2 regions of the Acidovorax sp. 69 genome follow, and region 1 is predicted to be linked to the other one. Evidence: predicted binding sites of a transcription regulator. Region 1 holds the regulator's gene; the other holds the start of a gene.
What was found. Region 1 encodes sigma-54, which starts transcription at its own class of promoters, with help from an activator protein. Its sites were predicted from a motif close to TGGCANGNAANCTGCTTT; they were not measured.
Positions count from the first base shown of each region.

Region 1 (10,313 bases):
GAACGGCAGCAGTTTTTCGAACGCAAAGCGGCGCAGCATGCCGGCCGGAATGCGGCAGGCGATCTGGGCGGCCTCGATGGCGATGGTGCCGCTGCCGCAGCAGGGGTCGTACAACGGCTGGGGGTTGTCACCGTGCGGGTCCCAGCCGCTGGCGGCGATCATGGCAGCGGCCAGGGTTTCTTTCAGCGGCGCGTCGCCCTTGTCCTCGCGCCAGCCGCGCTTGAACAGCGGCTCGCCCGAGGTGTCGATGTAAATCGTGGCTTCGTCGGTGGTCAGGTGCAGGTGGATGCGCACGTCGGGCCACTGGGTGTTCACATCGGGCCGCACACCGCTCTTGGCGCGGAAGCGGTCGGCCACCGCGTCCTTGACCTTGAGGCCCGCGAAGTTCAGGCTCTGCAGCGGGCTGTGCTGGGCGGTCACCTCGACCTTGAAGGTCTGGCGCGTGGTGAACCAGATCTCCCAGGCCACGTCACTGGCGGCGGCGTACAGGTCGTTTTCAGAACGGTAAGGGCGGTGGGCCAATTGCACCAGCACGCGCTGGGCCAGGCGGCTGTGCAGGTTGAGCAGCAGCGCATCGCGCCACGAGGCACGCAGCAGCACGCCGCCACGGCCCATGAGCAGGTCTTGCCCCGTGAGGCCGGTGATGGCGTGCACCTCGTCGGCCAGAAAGCCCTCGACGCCGGCGGCGCAGGGGAGGAAAAGTTGGAGTTGGTTCATAAGACTGGCCGAAAGGATACGCGCTCAGCCTCTCAGGCGCGCAAAAGCAGCAATTGGCGGATGGACTCGGGGATGGGCGCCACCTTGCGGTCGGCCTTGCCAATGAAAACGATGCCGATCTTGCCGCGCGCCACCTCGCGGCCCTCGGCCTTCTCGGTCATGCGAAAAACGAGGTCAAAACCGTAGCGATTGAAGTCCGCAGGCGCCATCTCCACCCGCATGGTCTCGCCGTGGAAACCTTCCGACTTGTACTGCGCCACGATGTCGCCCACCACGATGGACAACCCACCCACATCGGCCTCGGGGTAACCCAGCGACTGGAAGAAACGCACGCGCGCCTCGGACACCAGGCTGAGCAGTTGCGCGTTGTCCAGGTGGCCGCCCTGGTTGACGTGGCTGATGTAGATCTGCATTTCGGTGGAAAAACCGAAGTGCGCAGGAAGGTCGAAAACGATGCGGGCCATGGTGGAGCGGCGGGTAGAAGGAGAAATAGCAGAACGGAAAAACCAGGTGGGCGCACCCACCTGCCAGCACATCTACAGCGCCTTGCGCAGATTGGCTGGCGCAATTTTGAGCGCCTCGCGGTACTTGGCCACCGTACGGCGCGCGCATTCAATGCCCTGCTCCTTGAGCATTTCAGCGATCTGGCTGTCGGACAGCGGCTTGGCGGGGCTTTCTGCCGCGACGAACTGTTTGATGAGGGCGCGCACGGCGGTGCTGGATGCATTGCCACCCGTCTCGGTGCCCAGGCCCGAACCAAAGAAGTATTTCAGCTCGTAGGTGCCAATCGGCGTGGCCATGTACTTGGCGGTGGTCACGCGGCTGATGGTGGACTCGTGCAGGCCCAGCTCGTCGGCAATGTCGCGCAGCACCAGCGGGCGCATGGCCAGTTCGCCATGGGTAAAGAAGTTCTTTTGCCGCTCGACGATGGCGCGCGACACCCGCAGGATCGTGTCGAAGCGCTGCTGGATGTTCTTGATGAACCAGCGCGCTTCCTGCAGGCGCTGCTGCATGCCCTGGTGGCCCTCGCCGCCTTTGTGGCCGCGCAGGGCGCCGGCGTAGATGTCATGCACGCGCAGGCGCGGCATGACGTCGGGGTTGAGTGCGACGATGAAGTTGTGCTGGCCATCACGCCCATTGGCGCGCCCCGCTTTGCGCACGATGACGTCGGGCACGATGATGTTGCGCTCCACATCGACAAACCTGCGGCCTGGGCGCGGTTCCAGCCGGGCAATCAGGGCCATGGCTGCGCGCGTGCGTTCTTCGCCACTGCTGCCGCCTTCGCTGCAGGCCTGGGTCAGGCGGCGCACGTCGCGCCGGGCCAGCATCTCCAGCGGCTGCTGGCAGATGCGCAGTGCCGTTTGCACCGTGTCAGGGTCGGCATCGCTGTCTTCATCCTGCGCCAAGGCGTTGAGCTGTAGCGTGAGGCACTCCGCCAGGCCGCGTGCGCCCACACCCACAGGCTCCAGGCTTTGCAGCAAACGCTGCGCCACAGTAAAGCGGTGCACCAGCTCTTCGATCTGTTCCAGATCCTCGGGGCCCGCCAGGCTGACGGCCAGCTCTTCCAGGGGGTCTTCCAGATAGCCGTCGTCGTTGAGCGACTCGATGAGAAAGCGCAGCGCAGCGCGGTCGATCTCGGACAGGCGCAGCGCCAACGCCTGGCGGTGCAAAAAAGCGGTCAGCGATTCATGGGAGCGGGCCAGCTCGGTGGCGTCGGCCTCATCGCCTTCGGAGTCGTTGCGCGTGCGGGCAGGGGCATCTCCGCCCCACTCGGCGTCGTTGGGCGCCATCTCCACGGTACCGTCGCCGCTCCAGTCGGGCTCGTCGGAGCCAGCGCTGGAGACTTCAGCATCATTTTGGCTTTCAGTGCTTGTGCTGCTTGCGCTAGTAGCTCCTGAAAAAATAGCATCGTCCGCGCTGTAGTCATCGGCCTGTGCGGGCGTGTCGGCCGCTTCCAGGCCAAACTCTTCGCGCGGAGCTTCGTCGGCATTGCGTTCGAGGAACGGGTTTTCGTCGAGCATCTGCTCGACTTCCTGCGAGAGTTCGAGCGTGGACAACTGCAGCAGCCGGATCGACTGCTGAAGCTGGGGGGTCAGTGCAAGATGCTGCGAGACGCGCAGCGAGAGACCTGGCTTCATCACATGCGGAAATGTTCGCCCAGGTACACCCGGCGCACTTCGGCGTTGTCCACGATCTCGGACGGCGTGCCCTGCGCCAGCACGCGGCCGTCGCTGATGATGAAGGCGTGATCGCAGATGCCCAGGGTCTCACGCACGTTGTGGTCCGTGATCAGTACACCGATGCCCCGCGCTTTCAGGAAGCCGATGATGCGCTGGATCTCGATCACGGCGATGGGGTCGATGCCCGCAAAGGGCTCGTCCAGAAGAATGAAACGCGGCTGGGTGGCCAGGGCGCGAGCGATTTCAACGCGGCGGCGCTCACCGCCCGACAAAGCCATGGCGGGCGAGGCACGCAGGTGGTCCACGCGCAACTCTTGCAGCAGGGCCGTCAGGCGCTCTTCAACGGCGTCACGTGAGAGCGGCTGGCCGTCATCGCCACGCTGCAACTCCAGCACGGCGCGCACATTCTCTTCGACCGAGAGCTTGCGAAAGATGGAGGCTTCCTGAGGCAGGTAAGACAGCCCGAGCCGCGAGCGGCGGTGGATGGGCATATGGGCCACCGATTGGCCGTCGATGCGGATGTCGCCCTCATCACTGCGCACCAGACCCACGATCATGTAGAACGAGGTGGTCTTGCCCGCGCCGTTGGGGCCGAGCAGCCCCACGACCTCGCCCTTTTGAACCGTGAGTGACACGTCCTTGACGACCTTGCGGCTGCCATAGGACTTGGCCAGGTGCTGAACTTCCAGTCGGCTGCCGGCCTGGGAGTCAGGGCCGGAACGGTCAGGCGGCGCGCTCACTTCGCGTCGCCGCCAAGGCTGTTGCTGGGCCGCAGCACAGGGGCTGACGAAGGCAGTGCCGGCACCGGTGCTGTCGCGCCGGGCTTGGGGTCCTTGGGCGCGAGCACCGCGCGCACGCGGCTGCCGGAGGCTGGGGCGTCGCCCGCTGCATTGGCTGCAGGGGTCCGCTGGCCATCCACAGTGAACACATCGGTGAGGTTGTTGTAGACGATCACGGCGCCCGTGATTTCGTCGCTGAGCATCGCCCCACGGTAGCGGCGCAGCTCGGCACGGGTAATGAAGCGCACGTTGTCGGCCTTGCCGTCGTACTCGATGACTTCGCTCTCGCCTTCGATGAACTCATCAGGCACCCCGGCCAGCGTGTCGCGTTTTTGGCGGAAAAAGGCCCGTTTACCGGCCTCCGCCGTGACTACGCCATATTGATAGCCATCAGCATCCTGGCGCACATCCAGCCGCGCACCGCGCAGCACGATGGTGCCCTTGGTCATGACCACGCGGCCCGAAAACACGCTGGTCTGCTTGAGTTCATCGTGGCGCAGGGCATCGGCCTCGATGTTCATCGGTTTGGCGCGGTCTGCCTTTTCGGCGTGCGCCACGCCCAAGGGGCCAAGCAGGGCTGCGAGCAAGAGAAGGGGGATGAGGCGATGGTTCATAGGGCACGAATCTTGCAATCATTGTATCCACCCGTTGGCCTTCACCACGAAAAAAGCCCGCTTGTGCGGGCTTTTGAGGGGGTGCCAGACGGTAGGCGGCAGCTTAACGTCAGCCTTTGCGGGCCGTGGTGGCCAGGTATTCCACCACTTGCAACACGGTTTGCATGCTGCCAGCCATGGTGCCGTCTGTGTAGAACTTGCCAGCAACACCCATCGAAGGCACGCCCTCCACCCCGTAAGCGTCCTGCAGCTGCGAAGCGCGACGGACCTGATTGGACACGCCGAAGGAGCCGTAGACCTCCTTGAACTTGGCGACATCCACGCCTTGCTGGGTCACCCAGGCCAGGATTTCATCGTCCTTGGCCAGCTTCGCCTTCTCCACATGGATCGCACGGAACACCTTGGCATGCAACGCTTCGAGCTTGCCCATGCCTTCGAGCGCGTAGTAAAGCTTTTGCTGTGGCACAAAGCTGGCGTTGAACGCCACGGGGACACGGCGGATGCTCAGATCCTTGGGCGCCGCTTTGACCCAGGCGTCCAGCGTGGGCTCGAACGCATTGCAATGGGGGCAGCTGTACCAGAAAAACTCGATCACATCGGTCTTGCCAGCGGGCGCGTCGGGCGCCACGGGCTTGTCCAGCCGCTTGAAGTCCTTGCCCTCCTTGAACTGGCGGGCCTGGGCCAGCGCGGTGTTGGCCACTGGCAGCGTCAGGGTGGTAGCAGCAACTGCGGAGGCGGCGGACAAAGAAAACTCACGGCGTTTCATGACAAAGACTCTCCTGGTTCGGGTATGGGGGTGTGAGCCAAGGCTCAGTAAAAAGTTCAGCGCTGCACGCGCACCAGGGCAGACTCCACCCCAGCTGCATCAAGCTTTTCCTTGAGTTGCTCTGCGTCGTCGCGCTTGGTGAACGGGCCCACCCGCACGCGGAAAACCGCACGGCCGTTTTGCTCACGCTCGCTCACGCGGGCCTCCCAACCCAACATGGCCAGCTTGGCGCGCTGGGCGTCGGCATCGGCCTGGGTGCGAAACGCACCTGCCTGCACAAAATAGTCGAACGGGTCCACATTGCCCTTGGCAGCCGCTTTGGCCACGGCCAGATCCCCCAACGGGTCGGCACCGGGCTTGCTTTCGGCCTTGGCGGCCTCGGGCTTGCTGGCGGCAGGCTTGGGAGCAGAAGCTGCAGCACGCACCTCGGGCGCTGGCGTGGAGGTCGGGGCCGACGCAGCCGCCGCCACGGCCGGTGCGGGAGGGCGCGCGGGGTTCTTGCCATACAGCGGCGAGTTCGGGTCCCAATTCTTGTTCTTCTGCGATTCGGCTGCATCCAGGTCGGCGCCCCGGCCGTTGCCCTTGTTCAGGAAGGGTACCGGCACCTTGGTCACGTACACGGCAACAGCCAGTGCAGCGCCGAGGCCCACAATGACCCCGACGATGAAGCCGATGATGGTCCCGCCCGTCTGTTGTTTCTTCATATTCAACGTCACTGCTTACATTCTGGCTGGGGCCGACACGCCCAGCACGGCGAGGCCATTGTGCAATACCTGCGCAGTGGCGGCGACGAGAGCCAGGCGAGCCCGCTTGACTGTTTCATCGTCCACCAGAATGCGCTCGGCGTCGTAGTAACTGTGGTAACTGGCGGCCAGGTCGCGCAGGTAGAAGGTCACGTCGTGCGGAGCCTCCCCGTCAGCAGCGGCAGTGAGCATCTCGGGGTATTTGGCCAGTTGCAGCATCAGCGCCTGGGCCTGTGGGCCTTCCAGGGCCGACAGGTCCACGCCCTGCAGCGAGGCCACGTCGCCACCGCCCTGCCCGACCACGGACTCTTGCCAGGCGCGCAGCACCGAACAAATCCGCGCATGTGCGTACTGAACGTAGTACACCGGGTTGTCGTTGTTCTGAGCCACCGCCAGGTCCACGTCGAAGGTGTACTCGGTGTCAGGCTTGCGGCTGAGCAGGAAGAAGCGCACGGCATCCTTGCTGGTCCACTCGATCAGGTCGCGCAGCGTCACATAGCTGCCGGCGCGCTTGCTGATCTTGACCTCTTCGCCGCCCTTGACTACACGCACCATGGTGTGCAGCACGTAGTCCGGGTAGCCCTGGGGAATGCCGACATCGGCCGCTTGCAGCCCGGCGCGCACCCGGGCGATGGTGCCGTGATGGTCTGTGCCCTGGATATTGACGACCTTGGTGAAGCCACGCTCCCATTTGGCGATGTGATAGGCCACGTCGGGCACGAAGTAGGTGTAGGTGCCATCTTGCTTGCGCATGACACGGTCCTTGTCGTCGCCGTAGTCGGTGCTCTTGAGCCACAGGGCGCCGTCCTGCTCGTAGGTCTTACCGTTGGCGACGAGCTTGCCTACCGTGGCGTCCACGCGGCCGCTGGTGTACAGGCTCGATTCCAGGTAGTACTCGTCGAACTTCAGGTTGAAGGCCTGCAGGTCCTTGTCCTGCTCGTTGCGCAGGTAGGCCACGGCGAACTGGCGGATGGACTCCCCATCATCCACATCGCCGGTGGCGGTGTACTCACGGTCGTCCGCCTTGACGGTCTTCTTGGCCAGGAAGTCGTTGGCGATGTCCTGGATGTAGTCGCCGTTATAGAAGGCCTTGCTGGCCGGATTCTCAGGGTCGATAGGCCAGCAGTCGTCACCGGGCTTGAAACCCTTGGCGCGCAACTGGGTGCTGTTTGTGAGTGTCTGTATCTGCACACCGGCGTCGTTGTAATAGAACTCGCGGTGCACGTCCCAGCCCTGGGTGGCAAAGATGTTGCAGATGGCATCACCCAGCGCGGCCTGGCGGCCATGGCCCACATGCAGCGGGCCCGTGGGGTTGGCCGAGACGAACTCGACCAGCACCTTGGCGCCCCGATCCGTCTGGTAGCCAAAACGCTCGCCAGCGGCGAGCACCTCGCGCACAATTTCCTGCTTGGCGGCGGGCTTGAGGCGGATGTTGAGAAAACCGGGGCCAGCGATCTCGATCGCATCGACCCAGCGCCGGAAGGCCGGTGTGGCCTCCAAGGCAGCCTTGAGCTGCTCGCCGAGCGCGCGGGGGTTGAGCTTGAGCGGCTTGGCCAGCTGCATGGCGGCGGTGCAGGCGAAATCGCCATGCGCGGCCACCTTGGGGGATTCAAACGCTGCCTTGGCGCCGGCGCCCTCGGACAGGACTTCCAGCTCGGCGGCAAGCGCAGCGAGCAATTCATTTTTGGCTGTGAGCATCGGCGGATTTTACGGGGCCGTTTAACGAAGGCGCCGGACGACCCGCCGGGATCGCGCTGGCACAGCGACAATGGCCCGTCGGCAGAAGGTGCTGCCACGCCCTGGCTCAGGAGATTTACGCATGCAGCCTCAACCCATTTTTCTGTACCGACGCCGGTGGACCCTGCTGTTTCAGGTGCCCTTCACACTGCTCATGGTCGCGTGCCTGGCCTACTCGGTGCTTCTGATCTATGCGGCCGACAACAGGTTGATTACGCTCATCGCTTCGGTCGGGGCGTTCAGCTCGTTTTGCATCGCAGGGACCCTGGGCCGGTCGGCTTGGGAGGCCTACAGCGTACGGGAGCCTGCGGTGGTGATCGACGAATCCGGCATCACCGACCTGCGCGACGATGATTCGGCCACCGTGCCGTGGGAGGCCATGGAGCGCGTACAGTTCGATGGCTACGAAAACGCCATCCGCGTGAAGCTGCGCAGCAGCAGCACGGTATCGGCGCTGGGCGTGATCGTCAAAACGCTGCAGCGCTGGCAACGGGGGGGCGATGTGGTGGTCCTCCTTGAGGGACTGGCTTACGACCCACGGCAGATTCATACCGCGCTGCGCGCCCACCACGCCGCAGCGGTGCCGCGGAGGCCTTCGCTGCGGTAGACCGCGCCGTCCCCCGATGCTCGCCCTCCCTTCTCTGCGTTGCCGCCCGCAGCGTTCTATGGTGCAATGCCGCCGGGACCCCCCATAACGCACTCACACCAGGAGATTCCATGAAACAGCTGATTTCCCTGACCGCACTCGGCCTGGCCCTGACTTTGGGCGCTAACGTTCATGCTGCCGACGACGCCAAGGCGCCGACCAAGCAGCAGTCCAAGATGGCCACCTGCAACAAGGAAGCGGGAGACCAAAAGGGCGACGAACGCAAGGCGTTCATGAAAACCTGCCTGAGCAACAAACCGGTCACACAGCAGGACAAGATGAAGACCTGCAATGCCGATGCCAAGACCAAAACGCTCAAAGGCGACGAACGCAAAGCCTTCATGAGCGACTGCCTGAAGAAGTAAGCCAGATCCTCCACACGCACCGCGTGACAAAAGAAAAGCCCGCCGGCTTCTGCCGGGCGGGCTTTTCTTTTGCTGTGTTCGGCGCGCTCACCACACAGGGCAAGAAGGCGCGAAATGCAACGCCACCACGGCGCCGCTACCAGCCACGCGCCCAGAACACCGCAATCACGGCCACGACCGGCAGCACATGCGACTGGATCATCACAAGGCGGCGCACCCGTGCCACCTCGAATGCGTCCGGCAAGGCGCCCGTGCTGCGCACCGTGTGGCGCCAACGGCGAAATGCAACCGACGGCACAAACGACAGGACGACCATGGCCAGGACGATGGTGATCTTGATGTGAAACAGTGGTTGCGACAAGTACCACGACGCCCCTTTGACGCCCCACAGAACGCGCGCCAGTCCGCTGCCGATCATTACCGCACCTGCCACGCCGCAGATCAGATCGAGACGGGCCAGGCGCTCCACCACGGCGGCGTTGAGCCATTCGATACGGCACAGCGCGGCCTGGCTCGACAGAAAAACCACAAAAGTCAGGATGGCCACCAAGTGGAGGGCAGCCAGGACGGCTTCGAGAGTCATGGGATCAATTCCTTGTGAAAGTCCTGCAGGTTCAGAGAAAAGTCAGCGTGGTGTCACACAGCTTTCCAGAACCCCGGCTGACTGTAATTGTGCTTGAGCAGGTCGATCCACAGCCGCACTCGCAATGGCATGTGCTTGCGCTGGGGAAACACCACGTAAATGCCGTTGGGAGGCGCGGCAAACGCATGGAGCACCTCCACCAGACGTCCAGCGGCAATCTCCGCCTCCACCTCCCAGGTGCTGCGCCAGGCAATGCCGTAACCGGCAAGGCACCAGTCATGCAGCACCTGCCCGTCCGAGCAATCCAGCGGGCCACCGGGCTTGAGGTGAATCACCTCCGTGTTGCCCCCCTCTACTGGCATGCGAAACGCCCAGCCGCGTGTTTGCGAAGCCTCGCTCGACAGTGTGAGGCAGTCGTGCGCCGACAACTCACTGGGGTGGCCTGGCGTGCCGTGGCGCTGCAAGTAGGCGGGGGTGGCCACGCACAGGCGGCGGTTGTCGGCGATACGCACGCTGACCAGGGAGGAATCCGGCAGGTCGCCCACGCGCACGGCGCAGTCAAAACCCTCACCCGCCAGGTCCACCACGCGATCGCTGAGGTTCAGCGAAATGGTCACATCGGGGTGCGATGTGCGAAAGCGCGGCACCAGCGGCGCCACGTGGCGGCGCCCAAATCCGGCGGGCGCTGTAATGCGCAGGTGGCCCGTGGCCTTGACGCCGCCCTCGGACACACTGGCCTCGGCATTGGCAACATCGGACAACAGGCGCTGGCAGTCTTCCAGAAAGGCGCTGCCCTCATGCGTGAGACTGATGCGGCGCGTGGTGCGTACCAGGAGCTTCACACCCAGATGCTCTTCCAGGGCATCCAGCCTGCGCCCCATGATGGCGGGCGCCACGCCCTCGGCCTTGGCGGCTGCGGTGAGACTGCCGCGCGTGGCCACCGACACAAAAGATTCGAAGGCTTTGAGTTTGTCCATGGGCGACCATTATGGGGACCACGGGAATTCAGCCCCTCAGACCGCCGCGCCAGCGCACTAGATCAGGAATGTGAGAAAAATTGGCTATAGCGCATGTTGAATAACGGGTTATTGCTATTAATTAGATAGCAAAATGGCAGAGGCACAGCACCTCGCCATGGGCCCACTTTTGCGTAAAAGTCACTGGTTTTGAGATTTTCAGCGTA
Region 1 is NZ_PGEP01000001.1:483,067-493,379, reverse strand. It holds gene CLU85_RS02260 (class I SAM-dependent RNA methyltransferase) at 1-717, opposite strand, end outside; gene CLU85_RS02255 (thioesterase family protein) at 750-1,181, opposite strand; gene CLU85_RS02250 (RNA polymerase factor sigma-54) at 1,254-2,855, opposite strand; gene lptB (LPS export ABC transporter ATP-binding protein) at 2,855-3,637, opposite strand; gene lptA (lipopolysaccharide transport periplasmic protein LptA) at 3,634-4,290, opposite strand; gene CLU85_RS02235 (thiol:disulfide interchange protein DsbA/DsbL) at 4,400-5,056, opposite strand; gene CLU85_RS02230 (SPOR domain-containing protein) at 5,113-5,760, opposite strand; gene argS (arginine--tRNA ligase) at 5,776-7,497, opposite strand; gene CLU85_RS02220 (hypothetical protein) at 7,619-8,143, shown strand; gene CLU85_RS02215 (PsiF family protein) at 8,254-8,547, shown strand; gene CLU85_RS02210 (DUF2214 family protein) at 8,684-9,130, opposite strand; gene CLU85_RS02205 (LysR family transcriptional regulator) at 9,184-10,107, opposite strand.

Region 2 (10,313 bases), 3.1 Mb from region 1:
GCACGCCGGTCAGCATGTAGGGCAACACGGCCGGAAAGAGGATCTTGGTGGCGATCTTCCATTCCGAGAGGTTGAGCACACGGGCCACGTTCATGTAATCCTGCGGTACACGCTGCACTCCCACGGCGGTGTTGATGATCATGGGCCAGATGGAGCAGATGAAAATCGTCCAGATGGCGGCCGGGTTGGCACCCTTGAACACCAAGAGGCCAATCGGCAGCCAGGCCAGGGGCGATACCGGGCGCAGCAGGCTGATGAGCGGATTGAACATGCGCGACAGGAAGTTGAAGCGCCCGATCACGAAGCCGGCCGGAATGCCCACCAGCGCCGCCATGCCAAAGCCCACGGCCACGCGTTCGAGCGACATCAGCACGTTCCAGCCCACGCCCTGGTCGTTGGGGCCATTGCGGTAGAACGGGTTGCTGAAGATCTCCAGCGCCTGCTTCCAGGTTTCCAGCGGGCCGGGAATGCTATTGCCCGTGGTGGTGGACACCACAGCCCACAGGCCCACCAGCAGACCCAGGCCACACAGGGGCGGCAGCACGGCCATCCAGAAGCTGCGCGACAGTGCACTCCAATCGCGGCCCACAGGCTCGGCAGCCACCGCTGCCGCCGGGCGTGCAGTATGGGCAGTTTGCGGTTGTTTTTGGCTTCTGGCGCTCGTGGATGAAGTGCTGCTTGCTGCGTTATTCATAGTATTCTGTGCAACCGCTGGGGCTGGATCCATCGGGGAGTGAAAGACGGCACTGACCATGGTGTTCTCCTGTGTGCAGGGCTTGCGAGGGCGACGGGTGGGGCTGCGGTGAAGGGCGCTTACGCCTTGATCTTGAAACTGTCGGCGTACTTGGCGGGGTCTTTTCCGTCCCACACCACGCCGTCCAGGAGCTTGCTGCTGCGCATGGCGTCCTTGGGCACATTGATCTTCATGGCGCTGGCCACCGACTTGTAGAGGTCGATCTGGTTGATCTCTTTGGCCACCGACAGGTAGTCGGGGTGGCTCTTGAGCAGGCCCCAGCGCTTGTGCTGCGTGAGGAACCACATGCCGTCCGACAGGTAGGGGAAGTTCACCGCGCCGTCGTTGAAGAACTTCATGTGGTTGGGGTCGTCCCAGGTCTTGCCCATGCCGTTCTGGTAGCGGCCCAGGATGCGCTGGTTGATGGCGTCCACGCTGGTGTTCACATACGCTTTGCCCGCCACGGTCTCGGCCATCTTCATCTTGTTGGACAGACTGGCGTCGATCCACTGGCTGGCTTCGAGCACGGCCATCATCACGGCGCGGGTGGTGTTGGGGTTCTTCTTGACGAACTCGGCCGACGTGCCCAGCACCTTCTCGGGGTGGTCCTTCCAGATGTCCTGGGTGGTGTTGGCGGTGATGCCGATGCCGTCCATGATGGCGCGGTGGTTCCAGGGCTCGCCCACACAAAAACCGTCCATGTTGCCCACGCGCATGTTGGCCACCATTTGTGGCGGAGGCACGGTGATGAGCTTGGCGCCCGACAGCGGGTTGATGCCCGCAGCCGCCAGCCAGTAGTGCATCCACATGGCATGGGTGCCCGTGGGAAAGGTGCCTGCGAACGTGTACTCGCGCTTTTCCTTGGCCATGAGCTTGGCCAGCGAGGGGCCGTCCACCGCACCCTTGTCGGCCAGCGCCTTGGACAGCGTGATGGCCTGGCCGTTGTTGTTGAGGCTCATCAGCACGGCCATGTCCTTCTTGGGGCCGGCGGTGCCCAGGTGCACGCCATACACCAGGCCATACAGCACGTGGGCAAAGTCGAGTTCGCCGTTGACGAGCTTGTCGCGCACACCGGCCCAGCTCGCTTCCTTGGTGGGGATGATGGTGACGCCGTACTTCTTGTCAAAGCCCAGCACCGAGGCCATGACCACGCTGGCGCAGTCCGTCAGCGGGATGAAGCCGATCTTGACTTCCTTCTTCTCGGGGGCGTCCGAGCCCTGGGCATGGACGAGCGCTCTCAGGGCCGGGCTCACACCCACAGCACCCACCGTGGCGGCCTGCAGCACGGTGCGGCGGTTGAGGCTGGTTTTCAACAGATCGGTCATGGGGCGTTTCCTTGGTGCGTTAAAAACAAAAAAGGCGTCCTCTCCTGGCCTGCTTGCATGCGCAAACGGGCTTCGAAGAGGGACGCCTTTGTCCGTGGCAAAGCCCATTGGGGGGCTTTGTGTCAGCACCAGCCCGCCATTGGGTCAGTGCTGTCAGAGGTGAGACCGTCATTGGTCTTGCAAGAGGTGATGCAAGCAGCGTGCCAGCCTTTGTTGTACCGATCTCGCTCCAGTTCGGCGCATGAATTGCTGCAAAATTAATAGCTGCTTGCGCCTGTGTAACAAGCGCTGGAGGCCAATTGGGCTTGAAAATGTGCGGAGGTAGTGCGTGCAGCGAATGCCGCACTGCCTTTGTGCGGCGCACCATTTGGGGTGAAACCGGTGGAGTAGGGCGTGGCTCGGGCGCGGGATGCACGCCAAGGGCCGCTGCACCGAGGCGCGCTGCGCCTCAGGGGGAGGTCACCTGCTCAGCCCAGCAGATCCATCACGTCGAGCATGCGCTGGGCCACGTCCGCCAGTTTGAGGCCCTTGTCCATGGCGGTCTTGCGCAGTTTCTCGTAGGCCACCTGCTCGCTCAGGCCCTGGCGCTGCATGAGCAGGCCCTTGGCGCGGTCGATGGTTTTGCGGTCTTTCAGCTCGGTCTTCGCATCGGCCAATTCGGCGCGCAGGGATTGCTCGTGCTGAAAACGTGCCATGGCCACGTCCAGAATGGGGCGGATACGCTGCGGGGCCAGCCCCGCGACGATGTAGGCGGACACCCCCGCCGCCACGGCGTCCTTGACGTGCGACGTGTCTTCGTCGTTGGTGAACATCACGATGGGGCGGCGCTCGTCGCGTGTGGCCATGACCACATGTTCCAGCGCGTCCCGCGCTTCGCTTTCGGCGTCCACGATGATCAGATCGGGCTGGAGTTGGGCGATCCGCTCGCTCAGGAACACATCGGCGGGCAACGTGGCCACGAGGTTGAAGTTGTTTTCCAGCAGCCCAATGCGCAGCGCACGCGAGCGTTCCGCCTGGAGTACGGCGTGTTCGTCGTTCGGGTCGGCAATCGCCAGATCCGGGGCAACCACCACGATGCGCAAAGCCTCATTCATAGCGCTGAGCATAAGCAATTTTTACGCCGTAAAAGGGCGCGCCGAAGCGGTGCATGCAGGATCGTGGAGGGAAATGGGGGAGCGCCGTCATTCCGGGCGAGGCCGATCCGGGCTGGTGCCCTGCAGCCGCGCGCCTTGCAGGGCCTGAAAGTTGCTAATACAGCGGGGTGCGGGAGGGCATACCCGATAGCGCCACGGCGGTGGCGTCGCATATACATCCGTCACTTTGATACACACATGGAGTTTCTTGCATGAATAAGCACATCGACCGGCGCCGCTTCTCGGCCTGCCTGGCCCTGACCGCCGTGGCGACTGCCGCACTCCTGACCGGATGCGGCAAGGTGCCGGACACCATCAAAATTGGTGTGGCGCAACCCCTGAGCGGCCCGCTGGGGGCCTTGGGGCAGGATCTGCTCAATGGCGTGAAGCTGGCGGTGGACGAACTCAACAAGTCGGGCTACACGGTGGATGGCAAGCGCGTGACGCTGGAGGTGGTGTCGGTGGACGACAAGGCCGACGCCGCTACTGGCAAGGCCGTCGCCCAGCAATTGGTGGATGCGGGTGTGGTTGCTGTCATCGGGCATCTGAACTCTGGCGTGAGCATCGAGACAGCGCCCATCTACGCCGCCAAGGACATTGCCCAGATCGCGATCTCCACCAACCCCAAGTTCACGCAGCTGGGTTTCCCCACGACGTTCCGGATGGTGGGCAACGACACCCTGCAGGCCCGCGCCATCGGCTCGTTTGCGGCCACACAGCTTGGTGCCACCCGCTATGCGGCGCTGGACGACGGCACGCCCTACGGCAAGGGCTTGGCCGACGGCGCCGCCCAGCAACTCAAGACCGAGAAAAAAGAGGTGCTGGTGCGCAAGTCGTACGACGATAAAACCGTGGCGTTTGACGAACTCGCTGGCGAACTCAAAGCGGCCAAGGTGGAGGTGATTGTCTCCACGCTGAATGACTTCCAGGCCCTGGCGCTGCTGGAGGCCCTGCGCAAGGTCGATCACACCAAGGTCAGCCTGCTCGGGGGCGACACCATCAAAACCACCGACATGACCAAGGGCGCGGGCATTGTGCAGGGCATTTATGCCACGTCGCCGGTGCTGGAGGCCAAGGAGTTCACCACTGGCAAGCCTTTCCTCGAAAAATACATCGCCGCCTACAAGAAGCCCCCGGCCTATGGCGGCCATTACAGCTACGACAGCACCTATGTGCTCTCGGCCGCCATCCAGAAGGCCAAGTCGGCCGACCCGAAAGAGATCACCAAGGCCATGCACAGCATCAACGGCTATGCCCCCGTGATCGGCACCATGACCTGGGATGACAAAGGCGAGCAGCGCTACGGCGCCGTGGGTGTGTACGAACTGCGGGCAGGCAGCTGGGAGCTGCGCATGCGGTCGGATCGCTGGTGACTCTGACCCCCGCACGGGCGCAAAGGGTCTTTGGCCCCCGGGTTTTACACTCGGGGCATGAGTAGTCTGCTGATACTGGGTATTGAATCTTCGTGCGATGAGACCGGCGTGGCCTTGGTCCGCTCTACGGGCGATGCCGTGCCCACCTTGCTGTCGCACGCGCTGCACAGCCAGATCGAAATGCACCAGGCCTATGGCGGTGTGGTGCCCGAGCTGGCCAGCCGCGACCATATTCGCCGCGTGCTGCCCCTGGCGACGCAGGTACTCAAGGACTCGGGCCAGTCACTGACCGATGTGGATGTGGTGGCGTACACGCGCGGCCCAGGCCTGGCGGGTGCACTGCTGGTGGGCGCGGGTGTGGCCTGTGCCCTGGGCGCAGCGCTCGACAAGCCGGTGCTGGGTGTACACCACCTCGAAGGACACCTGTTGTCCCCATTCCTGAGCGCCGACCCCCCTGAGTTTCCGTTTGTTGCGCTGCTGGTATCCGGCGGGCATACCCAGCTGATGCGCGTGGACGGTGTGGGCCGCTACGAAATCCTGGGCGAGACCATTGATGATGCGGCCGGCGAGGCCTTCGACAAGTCGGCCAAGCTCATGGGACTGGGCTACCCCGGCGGGCCCGCATTGTCGCGTCTGGCCGAACATGGCGACCCGGTAGCCTTCAAGCTGCCGCGCCCGCTGCTGCACAGTGGCAACCTCGATTTCTCTTTTGCCGGGCTCAAGACCGCCGTGCTGACGCAGGCCAAAAAGTTGGGCGACGAGCTGGCGGTGCGCAAGGCCGACCTGGCGGCCAGCACCGAGGCGGCGATTGTGGATGTGCTCGTCAAGAAAACGCTCACCGCGTTGAAGCAGACGGGTTTGAAGCGCGTGGTGGTGGCGGGTGGCGTGGGGGCCAACCGGCATTTGCGCGCGCAGCTCAATGCGGCCTGCGCGGCGGCCAAGGTGCGTGTGCACTATCCAGAGTTGCATCTTTGCACCGACAACGGCGCCATGATTGCCATGGCGGCCGCGATGCGGCTGCAGGCGGGGCAGCAGGAGGCAAAGACAGACTATGCGTTTGATGTAAAGCCGCGGTGGCCGTTGGATGCAATCACGGCACAGGCATGACGACGCCGATGTGTCGGCGCCGTGGTCACGCTGCTGGCGTCACAGCCCGTGCTGCTGCACCAGGATATGGGAGTGCATGCCCCCATCCACCGGCAGATTGGCACCGCGCAGCCAGCCTGAAGCGTCGCTGAGCAAAAAGGCGACGACCGGTGCGATGTCGCTGGCCCGGCCGGGGCGGTCCATGGTCTTCATGTCCTCTTCGGCGCGGGCTCCCAGGGTTTCGATGAAGTCCTTGAGGATGGGCGTATCCACCGGCCCCGGGCTCACCGCGTTCATGCGGATACCGCGTGCTCGCCAAGTCCAGCGGTGTTGCAGCGTCCAGGCAATCAGGGCTTCCTTGGAGAAAAAGTAGCTGCGAGCGCCCTCGATGCCATGCTGCGTGCAGAAGGCATCGACCCCATCAAAGTCCAGCGATTCGCTGGCGCGGATGGTGGGCACCGCATCTGGCCAACCCGCACCGGCCAGTGACGCCAGATTGACGATGGAAGCCCCGTCGGCCAGCCGGGGCAGCACGCTGAGCGTGAGGTGCTTGAGGCCCACCAGATTCACGCGCAGCACTTGTGCTGCGGGGCGGGTGGGGGGCAGGCCAGCAATATTGGCCAGGCCGTTCAGGCCCTGCGGCAACTGGGCGACGAGCGCGTCAATGGAGGCCCGGTTGCCCAGGTCGGCAGACAGGAACTGGTCCACCTCGACCTTGGGTGGGTTCAGGTCCACCCCGATGACGTGAGCGCCCTGCGCGCGGGCAACGCGGGCGGTTTCTTCGCCAATGCCCGACGACACGCCGGTGATCAGCAGCTTCTTACCTTGCAGCATGGTGTTGTTTCCTTGAATGGAGTCTGCCCCGATGGAGAGCGGTACGACGGGTGTCAGAACGGGTAGTGGCGTGGTGCGGTCTGCACCGTGATCCAGCGCAGTTCGGTAAACGCATCGATGCCAGCCTTGCCCCCAAAGCGGCCATAACCCGACGCCTTGACACCGCCAAACGGCATCTGGGCTTCATCGTGCACCGTGGGGCCATTGACGTGGCAGATGCCTGATTCAATGCGGCCCGCCACTTGCCACGCCCTGGCCACATCGCGCCCGAACACGGCGGCCGAGAGGCCGAACTCGTTGTCGTTGGCGCAGGCGACGGCTTCCTCTACGCCGTTCACGCGCACGATGGCCTTGACCGGGGCGAATGATTCTTCCTGGTAGATGTGCATGGCAGGGGTCACATGGTCCAGCAACGTGGCGGGCATCAGCGTGCTGTCGGCCTTGCCGCCACACACCAGCGTGGCGCCCTTGGCCAGTGCGTCGTCGATCAGGGCATTGCAGCGCACCACGGTGGCCTGGTCCACCACCGAACCCAGCACCACCGGGCCTTTGCGTGGGTCGCCCAGTGGCAGGCTGGTGGCGCGTGAGGCCAGTTTGGCCACGAACTCGTCGGCCACCTTCTGGTCCACCACGATGCGCTCGGTGGACATGCAAATCTGCCCCGAGTTGGCGAACGCGCCGAAGGTGGCGGCCGCCACGGCAGCGTCCACGTCGGCATCGTCGAGCACCACGAAGGGGGCTTTGCCGCCCAGCTCCAGCACCGCTTGCTTGAGGTACTTGGCGCAGGTCTGCGCAATGATGCGGCCCACCTTGGTCGAGCCGGTGAAGTTCACTCGCCGGAGCGCCGGGTGGGCCACCATGGCCTCGACCACGGCACCGGCATCGGCGGGGGCATTGGTCACAAAGTTGACCACCCCCGGGGGCAGCCCGGCGTCCTGCAGCGCCTCGATGATCAGGCCGTGCGTGGCGGGGCACAGTTCAGACCCCTTGAGGACGACGGTGTTGCCGCAGGCCAGTGGTGTGGCGATGGCGCGCACGCCCAGGATGACCGGCGCATTCCATGGCGCAATGCCCAGCACCACGCCTGCGGGTTGGCGCACGGCCATTGCCAACGAGCCCGGAACGTTGGATGGAATCACCTCACCGCTGATCTGGGTGGTGATAGCGGCGGCTTCGAGCAGCATGTCGGCGGCCAGGTGCACGTTGAACCCGGCCCACAGGCCCGAGGCGCCGGTTTCTGCTGCCATGGCGGCAGCAAAGGCGTCGGCCTTGGCCTCCAGTGCGTGTGCGGCCTTGAGCAGCAGTGCGCGGCGAACGCCCGGACCCAGCGCGGCCCAGGCGGGAAATGCCTGGGCGGCGGCATCGACCGCCGCCACCGCGTCGGCCACTGTGGCTGCCGGGGCCGTGGTGGCCACGCTGTGGTCCAGAGGGTTACGGCGCTCGAACGTGGCACCGCTAGATGCGGCGCGTGGTTCGCCGCTAATCAGCATGGGGATGTGGCTCATGGAAGTTCTCCGAAAGTGGTGAGGAGGTTCAAAAATGGCATCAGTGTTCTGCGGCGGCGCCCAGGTAGGCGCGCCGCACGGCGGGCGAATGCAGCAGCTCCTGGGCGCTGCCTTCGCCCGTGAGTCGGCCGGTTTCGATGAGGTAACCGCGGTCGGCAATCGCCAGGCTCTGGCGCGCGTTCTGCTCCACCAGCAGCACCCCCACGCCGAGCGTGCGGATACGGGCCAGTGCCGCAAACAGCTCCTTGCACATGAGCGGTGACAGGCCCAGCGACGGCTCGTCGAGCAACAGGATTTCGGGGTGCGACATCAAGGCGCGGCCCACGGCCACCATCTGCTGTTCGCCGCCACTCATGGTGCGTACGGCCTGGGGCATGCGCTGCGCGAGCTTGGGGAACAGGCCCAGCACACGGTCCAGCATCTGCGCTTCGCCCGCCCGTGCGCGGGCCGGGTGGGCACCCAGTTGCAGGTTTTCGCGCACGCTCAGGTCGCCAAATACCCCGCGCCCTTCGGGCACCAGTGCCAGCCCGGCATCCACGATGTGGTGCGGTGGCAGCTGCATCAGGTCCACGCCGCTCAAGGTGGCGCTGGCGCCAGCCTGCGGGCGCACCATGCCGCCCAGCGCCTTCAGGAAGGACGACTTGCCTGCGCCGTTGGCACCGAGCATCACCACGATCTCTCCCGGTGACACGTGCAGTGAAACGCGCTCCAGCGCCTGGTGTTTGCCGTAGCGCACCGAGACATCGCGTACGTCAAGCATGGAGGGCCTCCGTGGGATGGGGTTCGGCGTCTTCGTCGCCCAGATAGGCCTTGATGACCTGCGGGTCGGACAGCACCTGGCGCGTGGGCCCGTCGGCAATCTTGATGCCCGAGTTCATCACCACGCAACGTGTGCACAGCGCATGCACGGCATCCATCACGTGCTCCACAAGCAAGATGGTCAGGCCTTCGTCGCGCAGTGATCGGATCAGGGCGATGCCCTGTTGCAGCTCGGTGGGGTTCAGGCCGGCCAGCCACTCGTCGAGCAGCAGCAGGCGGGGTGCCAAGGCCAGGGCACGTGCCAGTTCCAGGCGTTTTTGGTCGATATAGGTCAGATCGGCGGCAGGCAGTGCGGCCTGCGCTGCCAGACCCACGCGATCGAGCAGGGCCAAGGCTTGTACCCGCGCGGCCTTGCCATGCACGCCCTGCGGGTTGAAGGCCAGGCCAGCCTCCACGTTCTCCAGGCAGCTCATGCTGCCCAGCACACGCACCAGCTGAAAGGTGCGTGCCAGGCCCATGCGGGCGATCTGGTGGCTTTTGAGCTGGCTGATGAGCTGCCCCTGAAAGCGGATCTGCCCACTGCTGCAGGGCAGGGCGCCCGAGATCAGGTTCATGGCCGTGGTCTTGCCCGAACCGTTGGGTCCGAGCAGGCCCACCACCTCACCAGGGTAGACCGCCAGGTCCAGCTGGTTCACGGCTACCAGTCCCCCAAAGCGGCGCGTGGCGCCTTGTAGATCCAGCAGCGGTGCGGTGGTGGGGCTTGCGTTGTGGTGTGTCATGGTCGCCCTCCCTTGCGGCGCAACAGGCTGACCAAGCCGTTGGGCACCAGGTACACAATGACCATGAACACCAGGCCCAGCAGGATGGAGAAGTGGTTGGGGAAACTGGCCGACAGGAACTCGAACAGCAGCACCAGCGGTGCAGCCCCCAGTAGCGGACCCAGCAGCGCGGCAGGGCCGCCCAGCAGCGCCATGATGAGCGTCTGAAACGAGATCACGGGCGCAAAGGCAATGCTCGGGTCGATGTAGGTCCAGCGCGGGGCCATGACGGCGCCGGTCACGGTGATGAAGGCCGAGCTGGCCGCAAACAGCACGACCTTGACCACCGTCGTATTGATGCCCACGTGCACGGCCACCGTCTCGTCCTCTCCGATCACCCGCAGCGCCAGCCCCAGCCGGGTGCGCTGGATGAGCGCGCGCAGCGCCAGCACCAGCGCCAGCAGGCCCAGCAATTGCCAGTAGATGTGCTGCTGTGTGATGTCCACGAACACGTAGCGACCAATCTCCTTGGTGATGTTGACCTCGTACCAGGTCACCAACTGCTTGGTCAGCTCGGCCAGACCAAAGCTGAAGATCACGAAATACACCCCTGACAGGCGCAAGGTGGCCAGGCCCACCAACAGGGCCATGACCACACCCAGCAGCAGCGCCACGGCCAGCACACCGGCCCAGGGCAGCACCTCGCCCAGTACCGCAGTGGTGTAGGCACCGACCCCGAAGAAGGCCACTGTGGCCAAGGAGATGTAGCGCGTGGGACCTGAAAAAAGCGCCCAGGCGGTAGCGAGC
Region 2 is NZ_PGEP01000001.1:3,569,611-3,579,923, reverse strand. It holds gene ntrB (nitrate ABC transporter permease) at 1-754, opposite strand, end outside; gene CLU85_RS16420 (CmpA/NrtA family ABC transporter substrate-binding protein) at 814-2,058, opposite strand; gene CLU85_RS16415 (ANTAR domain-containing response regulator) at 2,526-3,152, opposite strand; gene CLU85_RS16410 (branched-chain amino acid ABC transporter substrate-binding protein) at 3,404-4,564, shown strand; gene tsaD (tRNA (adenosine(37)-N6)-threonylcarbamoyltransferase complex transferase subunit TsaD) at 4,622-5,671, shown strand; gene CLU85_RS16400 (coniferyl-alcohol dehydrogenase) at 5,711-6,484, opposite strand; gene CLU85_RS16395 (aldehyde dehydrogenase) at 6,538-7,989, opposite strand; gene CLU85_RS16390 (ABC transporter ATP-binding protein) at 8,030-8,749, opposite strand; gene CLU85_RS16385 (ABC transporter ATP-binding protein) at 8,742-9,527, opposite strand; gene CLU85_RS16380 (branched-chain amino acid ABC transporter permease) at 9,524-10,313, opposite strand, start outside.
Region 2: CLU85_RS16415 (ANTAR domain-containing response regulator) is a predicted target of sigma-54. The motif match lies at 3,164-3,181, and genes of this name have one in related genera.